Regions from separate parts of the Agrobacterium vaccinii genome, predicted to be linked through region 1. Evidence: riboswitches for the same ligand, from Rfam matches in the RefSeq annotation. Region 1 holds a riboswitch; each other region holds the start of a gene.

Region 1 (4,156 bases):
CAATGATATTCGATTTGACGATTTGGAGCTTGTTGGAAGCCTCTGCCAGTCGGATGGCGCCGGGAGGGGAAACGCCTGGGGACTTACGGGCCGCGGCGCGAACGAATGCCTGCGCGCGGGCAACCGCATCGGCTGCAATTCCGTACCACACACCGCTCCAGAACAGATGCGATGTGGCCAGCATGGACTGCGCGGCGATTTCGGCAAAGGGCTTCTGAAAGACCTGCTCGGCGGGTGCTTCGCCGTTGAACAGAAAGCCATCCGAACAGGTCCCGCGCATGCCCAGCGTATTCCAGACGTGTGTTTTTTCGAGCTGGTACTGGTCTTTCAGGAAAACGGTCATCACCTGATCGGTCGGTGAAGCATCCGCGTTGGCGCGAGATGTGATGAGGATCGCATCTGCTTCACTGCCGTAGGAAATGACGGTGGCGTCTTTTTGCAAGCGGCAGCGCTCGCCATCGATTTCGATGGCGCAAATGGAATTTCGCAGATTTCCGCCGATACCGCCTTCGGTCGTGGCGGAGCCCAGCAGCAATTGCTCAGCCGCCATGCGGCGCATGAAAGCGCTGTGCCACGCGCTGTCTTCACCGTGCTCGACCAGGCTCGACGTCTTGATCTGGTGCATGGCGAAAATCATCGCCGTCGCCGAGCAAGCCTGCCCGAGGGTGCAGCATATATCCGTTATCTGGAGAAGGCTTGCGCCTTCGCCACCGAGATGGGGCGGAATTTGAATGCCAAGCAGCCGCTCGGCACGCAGAGCGTCGATGGCCTCTTTCGGAAAGCGTCCGGCTGCATCGACATCGTCGGCGTGCTTTGCGGCTATTGCTGCAACCCGCGCTGCCCGCGCGGACAATGCCGCTTCAGTGGACGCGACGGACGCGTCCATCAGGCTGCCTCTTTGCCGTCGAGAATGGCTTTGACCGTCGCTTCGATGGCGGCGATGCTGGCGAAGGATTTGCGGTTGAGCATGCTGTCAGGGAATTCGATGTCGAAGGCCTCTTCCAATCCAAGCATCAACTGGACGGACGCAAAGGAAGAAAGGCCTGCTGTATAAAGATCGGCATCATCGGCAATTGTATCGACAGGCACGGGAAGTTGACCGAATTTCGATAGTATTTCACGAATAGTTGAATTCATCTCAAGTAGTCTCCAGTCGAATGGCTGCCATCATAGCTCATTCTCCGAATTACGCTTCAAAAAATAACATTCGAATAAACGCTTAGGTTAATTTGTCGTGACCGCGCTCCACGGCCATACACCTTTCAGATATCGACTTGACAAAAGCCGGTGTCGGGTTTCTGATTGAGGCATTCACCAGGGGTGTCCCGTCAAGGGGCTGAGATACTGCTACGATGCGCAGTGACCCGTTGAACCTGATCCAGTTCATACTGGCGTAGGGACGGTGCAAACACGGAAAAGCGCAGCTTGGCTGTGACGGATGATGTTCCCTCATCCACTCCTCCGTGATTTTTTCGTCTTTCATGCTCGAACTGGGTCTCCACTGTTTTGCTTTGGAGCCTCACGATGAACATTGTTGCCAAAACCATCTCGCCCAACGTGACCACCGGTCCGCTGCCCGCCTCCACTAAGGTGCACAAGCCGGGCGTTCTTCACCCTGACATTCGCGTTCCCATGCGCGAAATTGCCGTGCATCCGACCGCAGGCGAACCGCCTGTCACGGTGTACGATTCCTCTGGTCCCTACACCGATCCAAGTCACCGCCTCGATATCGAAGGCGGCTTGCCGCGCCTTCGCCATGACTGGGTTCTGGCACGCGGCGATGTCGTGGCCTATGAGGGCCGACACGTCAAACCCGAAGACAACGGCTTTGCCACAGGCGAACGTCTCACGCCGGAATTTCCCGTTCGAAACCAGCCGCTGCGCGCAATCGATGGCAAGGCCGTCACTCAGCTCGCCTACGCGCGGGCGGGCATCATTACCGCCGAAATGGAATTTGTCGCGATTCGCGAAAATCTGGGCCGGGAAGCCCTCAAAGGAAAGATGGTGCGCGATGGCGAGAGCTTCGGCGCTCACATTCCCGATTTCGTCACGCCGGAATTCGTGCGCCAAGAATTGGCAGCGGGCAGGGCCATCATCCCGGCCAACATCAACCACCCCGAGGCCGAACCGATGATCATCGGTCGGAACTTTCTGGTGAAGATCAACGCTAATATCGGCAATTCTGCCGTCACCTCTTCCATGGCGGAAGAAGTGGAGAAAATGGTGTGGGCCATCCGCTGGGGCGGAGATACGGTCATGGACCTGTCGACCGGGCGCAACATCCACAATATACGCGAGTGGATCATCCGCAATTCGCCGGTTCCCATCGGTACGGTGCCGCTTTATCAGGCGCTGGAAAAGGTGAACGGCATTGCCGAAGACCTGACTTGGGAGGTGTTCCGCGATACGCTGATCGAGCAGGCCGAGCAGGGCGTCGATTACTTCACCATCCATGCCGGTGTGCGACTGCATTACATACCGCTCACCGTCAATCGCGTCACAGGTATCGTCTCGCGTGGCGGCTCGATCATGGCCAAGTGGTGCCTGCATCATCACAAGGAATCTTTCCTCTACGAGCATTTCGAAGAAATCTGCGACATCTGCCGGGCCTATGACGTGTCGTTTTCGCTGGGCGATGGCCTGCGCCCCGGTTCGATCGCCGATGCAAACGACGCCGCACAGTTTGCCGAGCTGGAAACTCTGGGCGAACTCACGCAGATCGCTTGGGCTAAGGATTGCCAAGTCATGATCGAAGGCCCCGGCCATGTGCCGATGCACAAGATCAAGGAGAACATGGACAAGCAGTTGAAGGTTTGTGGTGAAGCACCCTTCTATACGCTGGGGCCGCTGACGACCGATATTGCCCCCGGCTATGACCATATCACCTCCGGCATAGGGGCGGCCATGATCGGTTGGTTCGGTACGGCCATGCTTTGCTACGTCACGCCGAAGGAACATCTCGGTCTGCCGGATCGAGACGACGTGAAGGTGGGTGTGATTACCTACAAGATCGCGGCGCATGCGGCCGATCTCGCCAAGGGCCATCCGGCGGCGCAAATCCGCGACAATGCCCTGTCGCGTGCCCGCTTCGAGTTCCGCTGGGAAGACCAGTTCAACCTGTCGCTCGATCCCGAGACGGCGCGGTCCTTCCATGACGAGACCTTGCCGAAGGAAGCGCACAAGGTTGCCCATTTCTGCTCCATGTGCGGGCCGAAATTCTGTTCCATGCGCATTTCGCACGACATCCGCGCCGAGGCTCAGAAGGAAGGACTCGAGGCTATGGCCGAGAAATTCAAGCAAGGCGGTGAGCTTTATCTGCCGCTTGCGCAACCAACACCGGGTGAGTGACATGCGTGTTCTCATCAAAGGCGCAGGCGTCGTCGGTTTGACGGCTGCGCTTGAACTGACAGAGCGCGGCTTTTCGGTGGAGGTCTTCGACATCTCCACCGAGGTCGGTCGCGGCGCGTCCTGGTATGCCGGTGGCATGCTGGCGCCCTGGTGCGAACGGGAAAGCGCTGATGAGGCCGTCATCGCGCTGGGGCGGTCTGCGCTCGACTGGTGGGATGAGGCCACGCCGGGTCTCGTGGTGCGAAACGGCACGCTGGTCGTGGCTCCGGCCCGTGACCGTGCGGAACTCTCCCGCTTTGCCGCGCGCACGCGCAACCACCGGCTCATGGCTGAGGACGAGATCGGCGAACTGGAACCGGATCTGGCGGGCCGCTTCCGGCAGGGACTTCTGTTTGCGGATGAAGGCCATCTCGATCCGAGGCTCGCTTTGCTGGCCTTGCAGCAGCGCTTGGTTGCCAAGGGCGTGGCTTTCCACCTCGGAGAAGACGGCGTGGCGGAAGCAGACTTTGACAGGGTCATCGATTGCACAGGGCACGCCCAAGTCGGCACGCTTCCAGCGCTCCGCGGGGTGCGGGGCGAGATGCTTTATCTCTCCACCGGCGAGGTATCGCTTTCCCGTCCCGTCCGGCTGCTGCACCCGCGTATTCCCCATTACATCGTGCCGCGTGAGCCGGGCCGCTTCATGGTTGGTGCGACGATGATCGAATCGCAGGATGGCGGGCCGATCTCGGCACGGTCGCTGATGGAACTCCTCAACGCCGCGTATGCGCTGCATCCGGCCTTCGGGGAGGCAAAAATCATAGAGATG
Region 2 (4,156 bases), on a different replicon from region 1:
GCCCCGCTGCCGTGACCGCCCTTGATCAGCACCGCCCGCACTCCGGTGCGAAGAATGGCTTCCGCCTGACGGATTATCTCCTGCCTGTCCGTTGCGACCGGACTTGCGCTCAGTAGTGCCGCCTCCGGCAGATTGGGGGTTGCCAGCAGCGCGAGAGGAAGCAGGCGCAAGCGCAAGGTTTCAATCGCATCTTCCTGCAACAGCCGGTCGCCCGATGTCGCCACCATCACTGGGTCCAGCACAATGGGCGTGGGTTGGTTTGCAAGATGGGTGGCGATGGTCTCGATGGTTTCGATACGCGAGACCATGCCGATCTTGACGGCATTGATATCGAGATCGGAAAATACAGCCTTCATCTGCGCGGTGATCATACCCGCCGAGATGTCTTCCACAGCGGTCACGCCTTTGGTGTTCTGCGCGGTGATCGCGGTCAGCACGCTGGCGCCGTAGACCCCGAGGGCTGAAAATGTCTTGAGGTCGGCTTGAATGCCCGCACCGCCGCCGCTGTCGGAACCGGCGATCGTCAAAGCAATGGATGTCATCGGCGCAACTCCAGTGCGGCATCGATTTCGTCACGAAAAGACTTTGTGGTCATTGTAATATCGGGGGTGCGGAACAGCGCCGAAATTACCGCGACGCCATCTGCGCCAGCGGCGATGACGGGCCGCACCCGTTCCAGTGTGATACCTGCGATGGCACCGACCGCCATTTCGGGTCGCGCCTGTCTGAGATAGCTGCGCAACTGCCTGAGACCATCCAGCCCCACCGGTGCATCCGGGTTCACTTTGGAGATCGTTTCGAAAACACCACCGATGCAAGCGTAATCAGCGGGTGCCTGCGCCGCACGTTCGGCATCCGCGAGGCTCTTCACCGTGAGTCCGATAATCGCATCCGCTCCAAGCAAGCGCCTTGCCGTTTCGGCATCCATATCATCAGCACCCAGATGAACGCCATCGGCCCCCGATGCCAGCGCCACATCGACGCGATCATTGATGACGAGCGGAACGCCTGTCGGCTTCAAGGCATCTAGGATGCGCTTGGCCTGCTCTATCATCGCGCGGGTTGTAGCCTGTTTGTCGCGATACTGGATAATGGTTGCCCCGTTGCGGGCCGCTATAGCCGCGAGATCCGGCAGCGGCGCAATGTCGGTCAACGAAGCATCCACAAGGGCGTTCAGCCGGTAGTCAACGGTCATCATGTTCAATCCTTGCATGGGCGATAATGTCTGCTGTGTCGATGGCGTTGAGCGCATCGAGAAAGGTGGCCTCGAAGGTGCCGGGCCCGCGCGCGTGTTCGGCGGCCAGTTGGGCCGATACGCCGGTGACTGTCAGCGCCGCCGTGGCCGCCAACATCGCATTGGGCTCTACCGCCATGAAGGCTGCAATCACCCCGCCAGACAGGCACCCGGTGCCCGTAACCTTTGCCATCCACGGGTGGCCGTTCCTGATCGTTACCACGCGTGTAGTCTCGGCAAGCAGGTCTTGCGGACCTGTCTGAATGCGAAGGGCACTGCCGACATCGCCGATGACATCCATTTCCGCAGCGTTTCCACGCACGATCGTGGGCTTGAGTGCGATGAGTTCGCGCGCGAAATCCAGTCGGGAGGGCGAGTAATCGCAATGCACCGGGTCGATGATCCAAGGCTTGCTTGTGGCATTCGCCACCTTGACCGCCGTCCGAATAACGTCACGGCGGGCAGCGTCCAGTGTTCCCAGATTGATGGTGAGAGCACCAACCTTGGCCACGAAGCTCTCGATTTCCTCCTGCGATGACGTCATGGAGGGGACCGCGCCAACGGCGGTGATACCGTCTGCGGTAAACTTCTGCACGACGGTATTCATCAGGCAGTGAACCCGTGGCCTTTGTTCGCGCACCCGTGACAGAACGTCTGCCACCGCTTGCGCCGTCGGAAATTTCGCCATCGGTATCGCACTCCAGATATGACATCACGGAGATCCGGTTATGACGAAGAAAAGAAAAGCATGGCCAAGGGGCGACTGTTCCGTTCCTACGCCGGCATGACCCGGATCAGGTTCAAGGGTCCGGCTCAGCGCCATCTCAGCATCGTCAGATGCTCCCCTCGGAATGTCTGGAAAGTGTCGTTTTTTGCGCCCGCTGTCAATGGGCGGGTGAGGGGCGGAAAACGTTGTTTCCGCCCGTCGATATATGGATCAGACGATCTGGACGACGACTTTTTCGCGTGCGGATTTCAGCGCCGCATCGGCGAGTTTCAGCGCGATCAAGCCGTCATGGGCCGATGGTGATGGCGCCACGTTGTTTTCGATGGCGTCGATGAAAGCCTTGATTTCTGCGGCATAGGCTTCCGTGTAGCGTGTCATGAAGAAATCATGCAGCGGCGGGCGCGTATAGCCGTCCTTGGTCGCGATTTCGATGGAAACCGGGCGCTGGTTTTCGGCAGCGACGGAGCCGAGCGATCCGTGCACTTCGATACGCTGATCGTAACCATAGGTCGCGCGGCGCGAGTTGGAAATGATAGCCTGGCGTCCGCTGGCAGTGGTCAGAATGATGCTGGCGCTGTCGAAGTCGCCCAGTTCGCCGATCTTCGGATCGACCAGCACGGACCCTGTCGCGAACACACTGACAATGTCTTCTCCCAGCAGGAAGCGGGCGATGTCGAAATCATGGATGGTCATGTCGCGGAAAATGCCGCCGGAGACCTTGATGTATTCGGGTGGCGGTGCGCCGGGATCGCGGCTGGTGATCGTCACCATCTCGACCTTGCCGATCTGGCCATCATCGATGGCCTTGCGCACGGCGCGGAAATGCGGATCGAAACGGCGGTTGAAACCGAGCATGATCTTCGCATCGGTTTCCTTGACCACCTCGATGCAGGCGGCAGCGCGGGCGACATCCAGATCGATAGGCTTCTCGCAGAAGATCGCCTTGCCAGCGCGCGCGAACTGCTCGATCAGATCGGCATGCGTATTGGTCGGTGTGCAGATGATGACGGCGTCGATCTCTGCATCTGCCAACACGGCATCGATGGTGCTGATTTTGCAGCCGGTCTCATCAGCAATCGCCTGAGCTGCGTCCTGAAAGGCATCGACAACGGCAACCAGTTTGGCGCGTTTGTCGGCGGCAATCGCCTTGGCATGCACTTTTCCGATGCGACCCGCACCCAGCAAAGCCAATCTCGTAACCATCGTTTTCCTCCCGATGTGAATGCCGGGTTCCGTTATGACTGTCGTCTCGCCTGGAACGGCAACGTGCACAATAGACCCATTTGGAATATATGTTCCATCTTGCTAGTGCGCCATTTCATTTGTGTCAAGCCACCGATGAGCGGTCCTGCGGTGGCGTACAGGAGGGAAATATCCGACCGCAGATATCTACGCAGATGCACGGGTTCAGGCGGCGCGGGCAAGTGCCGTCTAACGTCAGTTGTCAGGCATGCCGGGAATGCGATTGACCTCGATCATCTGCCGGATGGTGCGGTCCGCGACCCGTTCAGCACGGGCTTTGGACTGCTCCACATCTTCGGGGAACGTATAGGTCATGTAGGATAGGGATGTTTCGAGGTCGTTGTTGTTGTGACCGAGGATGGCTGCAAAGTAGCTGTTTTTCGTCACGCTCGATTGCGCAAAATTGCGATAGGCGATTTCCGCATAGAGATGGCGCAGGCCGTAGGGCTTCGGGGGTTCTTCCTTCGGCCAGATGTCCTCGAATTTGGCCATAACGGCGTCGCGTAGCGGCAGGCGCACTTCGGCTGTGAAATCATCGACATTGAGGCCGAGCCATAGCTTGCCATCGCTGCTGTTGCGCAGGCGCCCATAGGCATCCAAAACGATTTTCGATTGTTCCAGCACCGGGATTTCATAGGTAACGCCAAATTTCGTGCCTTCGCCCTGCTTGGTTTTGGCCTGCCCATTGAACAGCACGCTCCATTTGGAAACGCCTTTGCCATAGGGCGCGGGTGTCAACTCAGCCTGGGTGAAGATTTCATAGGGACGACGCCCGGTGGTGCCCATCAGGCCTATGGCGATCGTCATAGGGTCCGAGGAGTGCAGATAGCGCCGACAGCGTCTCATGACTTCGGCATAGTTCTCGAAGGTAATGAGCGATCCGTGCTTGGTGGCGATCTTCGCCATTTTTATCTTGCGGGCTTCGTCGTAAAGCTGAGGCGTACCAGCGGCGA
Region 3 (4,156 bases), 120 kb from region 1:
TGCGCCTTCGCCTCAAAAGCGGCAAGGCCATCGTCCTTGCCCGTCCCTATGATTTGACCGGAGCCTGATGCCTTGGCACCCCCGATTCTGAAACTCGACGACATCAAGCTGACATTTGGCGTGACCCCGCTGCTCGACGGTGCAAACCTGCAAGTGGAACCGGGCGACCGCATCTGCCTTGTCGGACGCAATGGTTCCGGCAAATCGACGCTGATGAAAATTGCTGCCGGTCTGGTGGAAGCGCAATCGGGCGAGGTTTTCCGCCATCCGTCTGCGACGATCCGGTATCTGGAGCAGGCGCCGGATTTTGCCGGTTTCGAGACGGTTCAAGCCTATGCGGAAGCGGGTCTGGGACCGGGCGACGATGCTTATCGCGTCACCTATCTGCTTGAGCATCTGGGGCTGACGGGGCAGGAGCATCCATCCAGCCTTTCGGGCGGAGAGGCGCGCCGGGCAGCGCTTGTGCGCGTCATGGCGCCCGAACCCGATATTTTGATGCTCGACGAGCCCACCAACCATCTCGACCTGCCGACCATTGAGTGGCTGGAAGGAGAATTGCAGCAGACACGCAGCGCGCTGGTTCTGATTTCGCACGACCGTCGTTTTCTCGAAAAAGTCTCGACCGCTACCGTCTGGCTCGATCGCGGTACGTCGCGCCGTCTCAGCCGTGGCTTTGCCCATTTCGAGGAATGGCGCGACAAGGTGCTGGAAGAGGAAGAGCTGGAGCAGCACAAGCTCGGCAAGGCCATCGAGCGCGAAGAACACTGGATGCGGTATGGTGTCACCGCCCGCCGCAAGCGCAACATGCGCCGTGTGGGTGAGTTGCGCGATATGCGGGCTGCCTACCGTGGTCACAACGGCCCGCAAGGCACCGTTCAGGCGACGGCAGCCGAGGGGCGCGAATCCGGCAAGCTGGTCATCGAGGCCGAGGCCATCACCAAATCCTATGGCGAGCGGACCATCGTTGCGCCGTTTTCGCTGCGGGTCCACCGGGGCGATTGCATCGGCTTCGTAGGTCCCAACGGTGCAGGCAAGACGACATTGCTGAAAATGCTGACGGGCGAGTTGGCGCCCGATAGCGGCACGGTCAAGCTCGGCACCAAACTGGAAATCGCAACGCTCGACCAGAAGCGTGAAGACCTGAACCTCGAGGACACGCTCGCCCATTATTTGACGGACGGGCGTGGCGAAAACCTTCTCGTCAACGGCGAAGTGAAGCATGTCACGGGTTACATGAAGGATTTCCTGTTCCAGCCGGAGCAGGCCCGCACGCCCATTCGCAAATTGTCCGGTGGCGAGCGCGCGCGCTTGATGCTGGCACGTATTCTGGCAAAGCCGACCAATCTTCTGATCCTCGACGAACCGACCAACGATCTCGACATCGAAACGCTCGATCTGTTGCAGGAGATCGTCGCTGGCTTCTCTGGCACCGTCATTCTGGTCAGCCACGACCGCGACTTCCTCGACCGCACTGTGACATCGACGATTGCGCCCGCAAACCCGGATGCGCCTGACGGTCGTTGGGTCGAGTATGCCGGTGGTTATTCCGACATGATGGCGCAGCGCAAAGGTGCGTCCGACGAAAAGAAGAGAGCGGAAAAGCAGGACAAGGCGAAGACCTCGACGTCATCCGGGGGGGAGCCCGCGAAGGGTAAGGTAAAGCTGTCCTTCAAGCAGAAGTTCGCTCTGGAGAACCTGCCCAAGGAGATGGAAAAGGCTCAAGCCGAAATCGCCAAGCGTGAAGAACGCATGGCCGATCCGCAACTTTTTGCCAAGAACCCGACGGCCTTCAACACGCTGGCAGATGAAATGTCGAAGCTGCGCGAAAAGCTGGAAGCCATGGAAGAAGAATGGCTGGAGCTGGAAATGCTGCGCGAAGAAATGGAGAGCTGAGCAGTCGCGTTTGACTGCCGCTTTGACAGCGAAGCAAAAGTGCGTTCTCCTGTCCGCCCATGGAGGAGTTCAGATATGCGCATGATTTTCATCAACCTGCCGGTCAAGAACATCGAGACATCCAAGGTCTTTTTCACGGGTCTGGGCTTCAGCTTCAACCCGGAATATTCCGACGAGCGCACCTTGTGCATGATCGTTGAGAAGAACATCTTCGTGATGTTGCTTCAGGAAGATCGCTTCCGCGAATTCATCAATGGCGATATCGCCGATGCGACCAGCACCAAGGAAGTGTTGAATTGCCTGTCTGCCGGGAGCCGCGAAGAAATCGACAAGATGCTGGCAACGGCACTCGCATCCGGCGGTCGGGAATGGAAGCCGGTGCAGGATCATGGTTTCATGTATGGCGGCAGCTTTCAGGACCCGGATGGTCACGTCTGGGAACTGGTTCATATGACCGAGCAAGCTTGACGGCCTGACACCTTGCCAAGCAGGCAACGACATATTACAGCATTAGCCAGCTCTAACGGGGTGCTTTGTCTTGACGGACAGGGCTGAGAGGCATTTGCCAACCCGAAGAACCTGATCCGGTTAACACCGGCGGAGGGATTAGACGGCTTCCATCCAGACGCCTATTCCCGTTTGTCCATTCGAGGAGGTCGTCTGATGCATCGTCATGTCCTAACCCGCGCTCTGATTGCCGTGTCCCTTCTTCTGCCGGGCCTTGCCCACGCACAGGATAAGAAGACGCTGACGGTCTATACCTATGAAAGCTTCGTTTCCGAGTGGGGTCCGGGGCCCAAGGTCAAGGCCGCCTTCGAGCAGACCTGCAACTGCGTCGTCAATTTCGTGGGCGTGGCAGATGGCGTGGCCTTGCTCAACCGGTTGAAGCTGGAAGGACCAAGTTCGAAGGCCGATGTCGTCGTCGGTCTCGATACCAACCTGATTGCGGAAGCCAAACAGACAGGGCTTTTTGAAGCATCGGGTATCGATACCGCAGCGGTGAAGGTGCCGGGTGGCTTCAAGGACGATGTCTTCGTGCCCTATGACTACGGTCATTTCGCCGTCATCTATGACACCCAGACAATCAAGAACCCGCCGAAAAGCCTGAAGGAATTGGTCGAGGGTGATCCGTCGCAAAAGATCGCCATTCAGGATCCTCGCACATCAACGCCGGGTCTCGGTCTGCTTTTGTGGGTGAAATCCGTTTACGGTGACAAGGCCCCGGAAGCATGGGCGAAGTTGAAGAACCGCGTTCTGACGGTAACGCCCGGCTGGTCGGAATCCTACGGGCTCTTTACCAAGGGTGAGGTTCCGATGGTGCTGTCCTATACGACATCGCCCGCTTATCACATGGTTGCGGAACACAGTGAACGGTATCAGGCGGCAGCCTTCGAAGAGGGACATTATATCCAGATCGAGGTTGCCGGTGTGCTGAAGAATGCACCGGAGAAGGAACTGGCAAAGCAATTTCTGGCATTTTCCCTGACGTCTGGTTTTCAGGATGCCATCCCCGAAAACAACTGGATGATGCCTGTTTCCCAGACATCGACACCGTTGCCGGAGGCGTTTTCCAAGCTCGTTCAGCCCACAAAAACATTCCTGATGTCGCCGGAAGAGGTGGCAAAGAATCGTAAGGCCTGGATCGATGAATGGCTGTCGGCCATGAGCGTGAAGTAACGGCGGGCGTTACCCTTGGTGATGGATCGTCGCGACATCAGCAGGTTCATAGTTGGCGGAGTGATGGCAAGTGCAGCCATTCTGCTCTTCATGGGGCTTGCTGTCACCGCACTTCTGTCCTTTGACGCGGGCGTAACTTCCGGGTCACTCTTCGACGCCTATACCCTGCGTATCTTGCGGTTCACGCTGTGGCAGGCAACCCTTTCTACCGCCCTTTCCGTGGGCCTTGGATTGCCGGTGGCACTCGCTCTTGCGCGCCAGCAGGAATTTCCTGGTCGCATATGGATCATCCGTTTGATGGCGGTCCCGATGGGACTTCCGGTCATCGTGGGAGCACTGGGAATCATCGCCATCTGGGGACGGCAGGGCATCGTCAACACGATCTTTCTGGCGGCAGGCGCCGAGCAGCCTTTCAGTATTTACGGCCTTTCAGGCATTCTCATCGCCCACGTGTTTTTCAATCTGCCGCTCGCTGTCAGGTTTTTTCTGGCGGGTCTGGAACGGGTGCCGGGCGAATATTGGCGCATGGGCGCAAGTCTCAATTTCGGTCCCGTCTCCACCTTCCGCTTTATCGAATGGCCTGCGG

What was found. Region 1 has a riboswitch for thiamine pyrophosphate ahead of thiC (phosphomethylpyrimidine synthase ThiC). Riboswitches for the same ligand answer to the same signal wherever they lie in the genome.
Region 2: it holds a riboswitch for thiamine pyrophosphate, as region 1 does, so the genes downstream of both, HRR99_RS21370 (hydroxyethylthiazole kinase) here and thiC (phosphomethylpyrimidine synthase ThiC) in region 1, are expected to answer to the same signal.
Region 3: it holds a riboswitch for thiamine pyrophosphate, as region 1 does, so the genes downstream of both, thiB (thiamine ABC transporter substrate binding subunit) here and thiC (phosphomethylpyrimidine synthase ThiC) in region 1, are expected to answer to the same signal.

What each region holds. Positions count from the first base shown of each region.
Region 1 is NZ_CP054150.1:2,709,862-2,714,017, reverse strand. Features, by position in the region: gene HRR99_RS13320 (acyl-CoA dehydrogenase family protein) at 1-886, opposite strand, end outside; gene HRR99_RS13315 (acyl carrier protein) at 886-1,137, opposite strand; TPP riboswitch at 1,307-1,418, shown strand; gene thiC (phosphomethylpyrimidine synthase ThiC) at 1,525-3,348, shown strand; gene thiO (glycine oxidase ThiO) at 3,350-4,156, shown strand, end outside.
Region 2 is NZ_CP054151.1:1,357,606-1,361,761, forward strand. Features, by position in the region: gene thiD (bifunctional hydroxymethylpyrimidine kinase/phosphomethylpyrimidine kinase) at 1-542, opposite strand, end outside; gene thiE (thiamine phosphate synthase) at 539-1,198, opposite strand; gene HRR99_RS21370 (hydroxyethylthiazole kinase) at 1,185-1,922, opposite strand; TPP riboswitch at 1,989-2,091, opposite strand; gene iolG (inositol 2-dehydrogenase) at 2,172-3,164, opposite strand; gene telA (telomere resolvase TelA) at 3,399-4,156, opposite strand, start outside.
Region 3 is NZ_CP054150.1:2,831,308-2,835,463, reverse strand. Features, by position in the region: gene HRR99_RS13835 (thiamine diphosphokinase) at 1-68, shown strand, start outside; gene HRR99_RS13830 (ABC-F family ATP-binding cassette domain-containing protein) at 73-1,893, shown strand; gene HRR99_RS13825 (VOC family protein) at 1,969-2,361, shown strand; TPP riboswitch at 2,408-2,516, shown strand; gene thiB (thiamine ABC transporter substrate binding subunit) at 2,557-3,570, shown strand; gene thiP (thiamine/thiamine pyrophosphate ABC transporter permease ThiP) at 3,589-4,156, shown strand, end outside.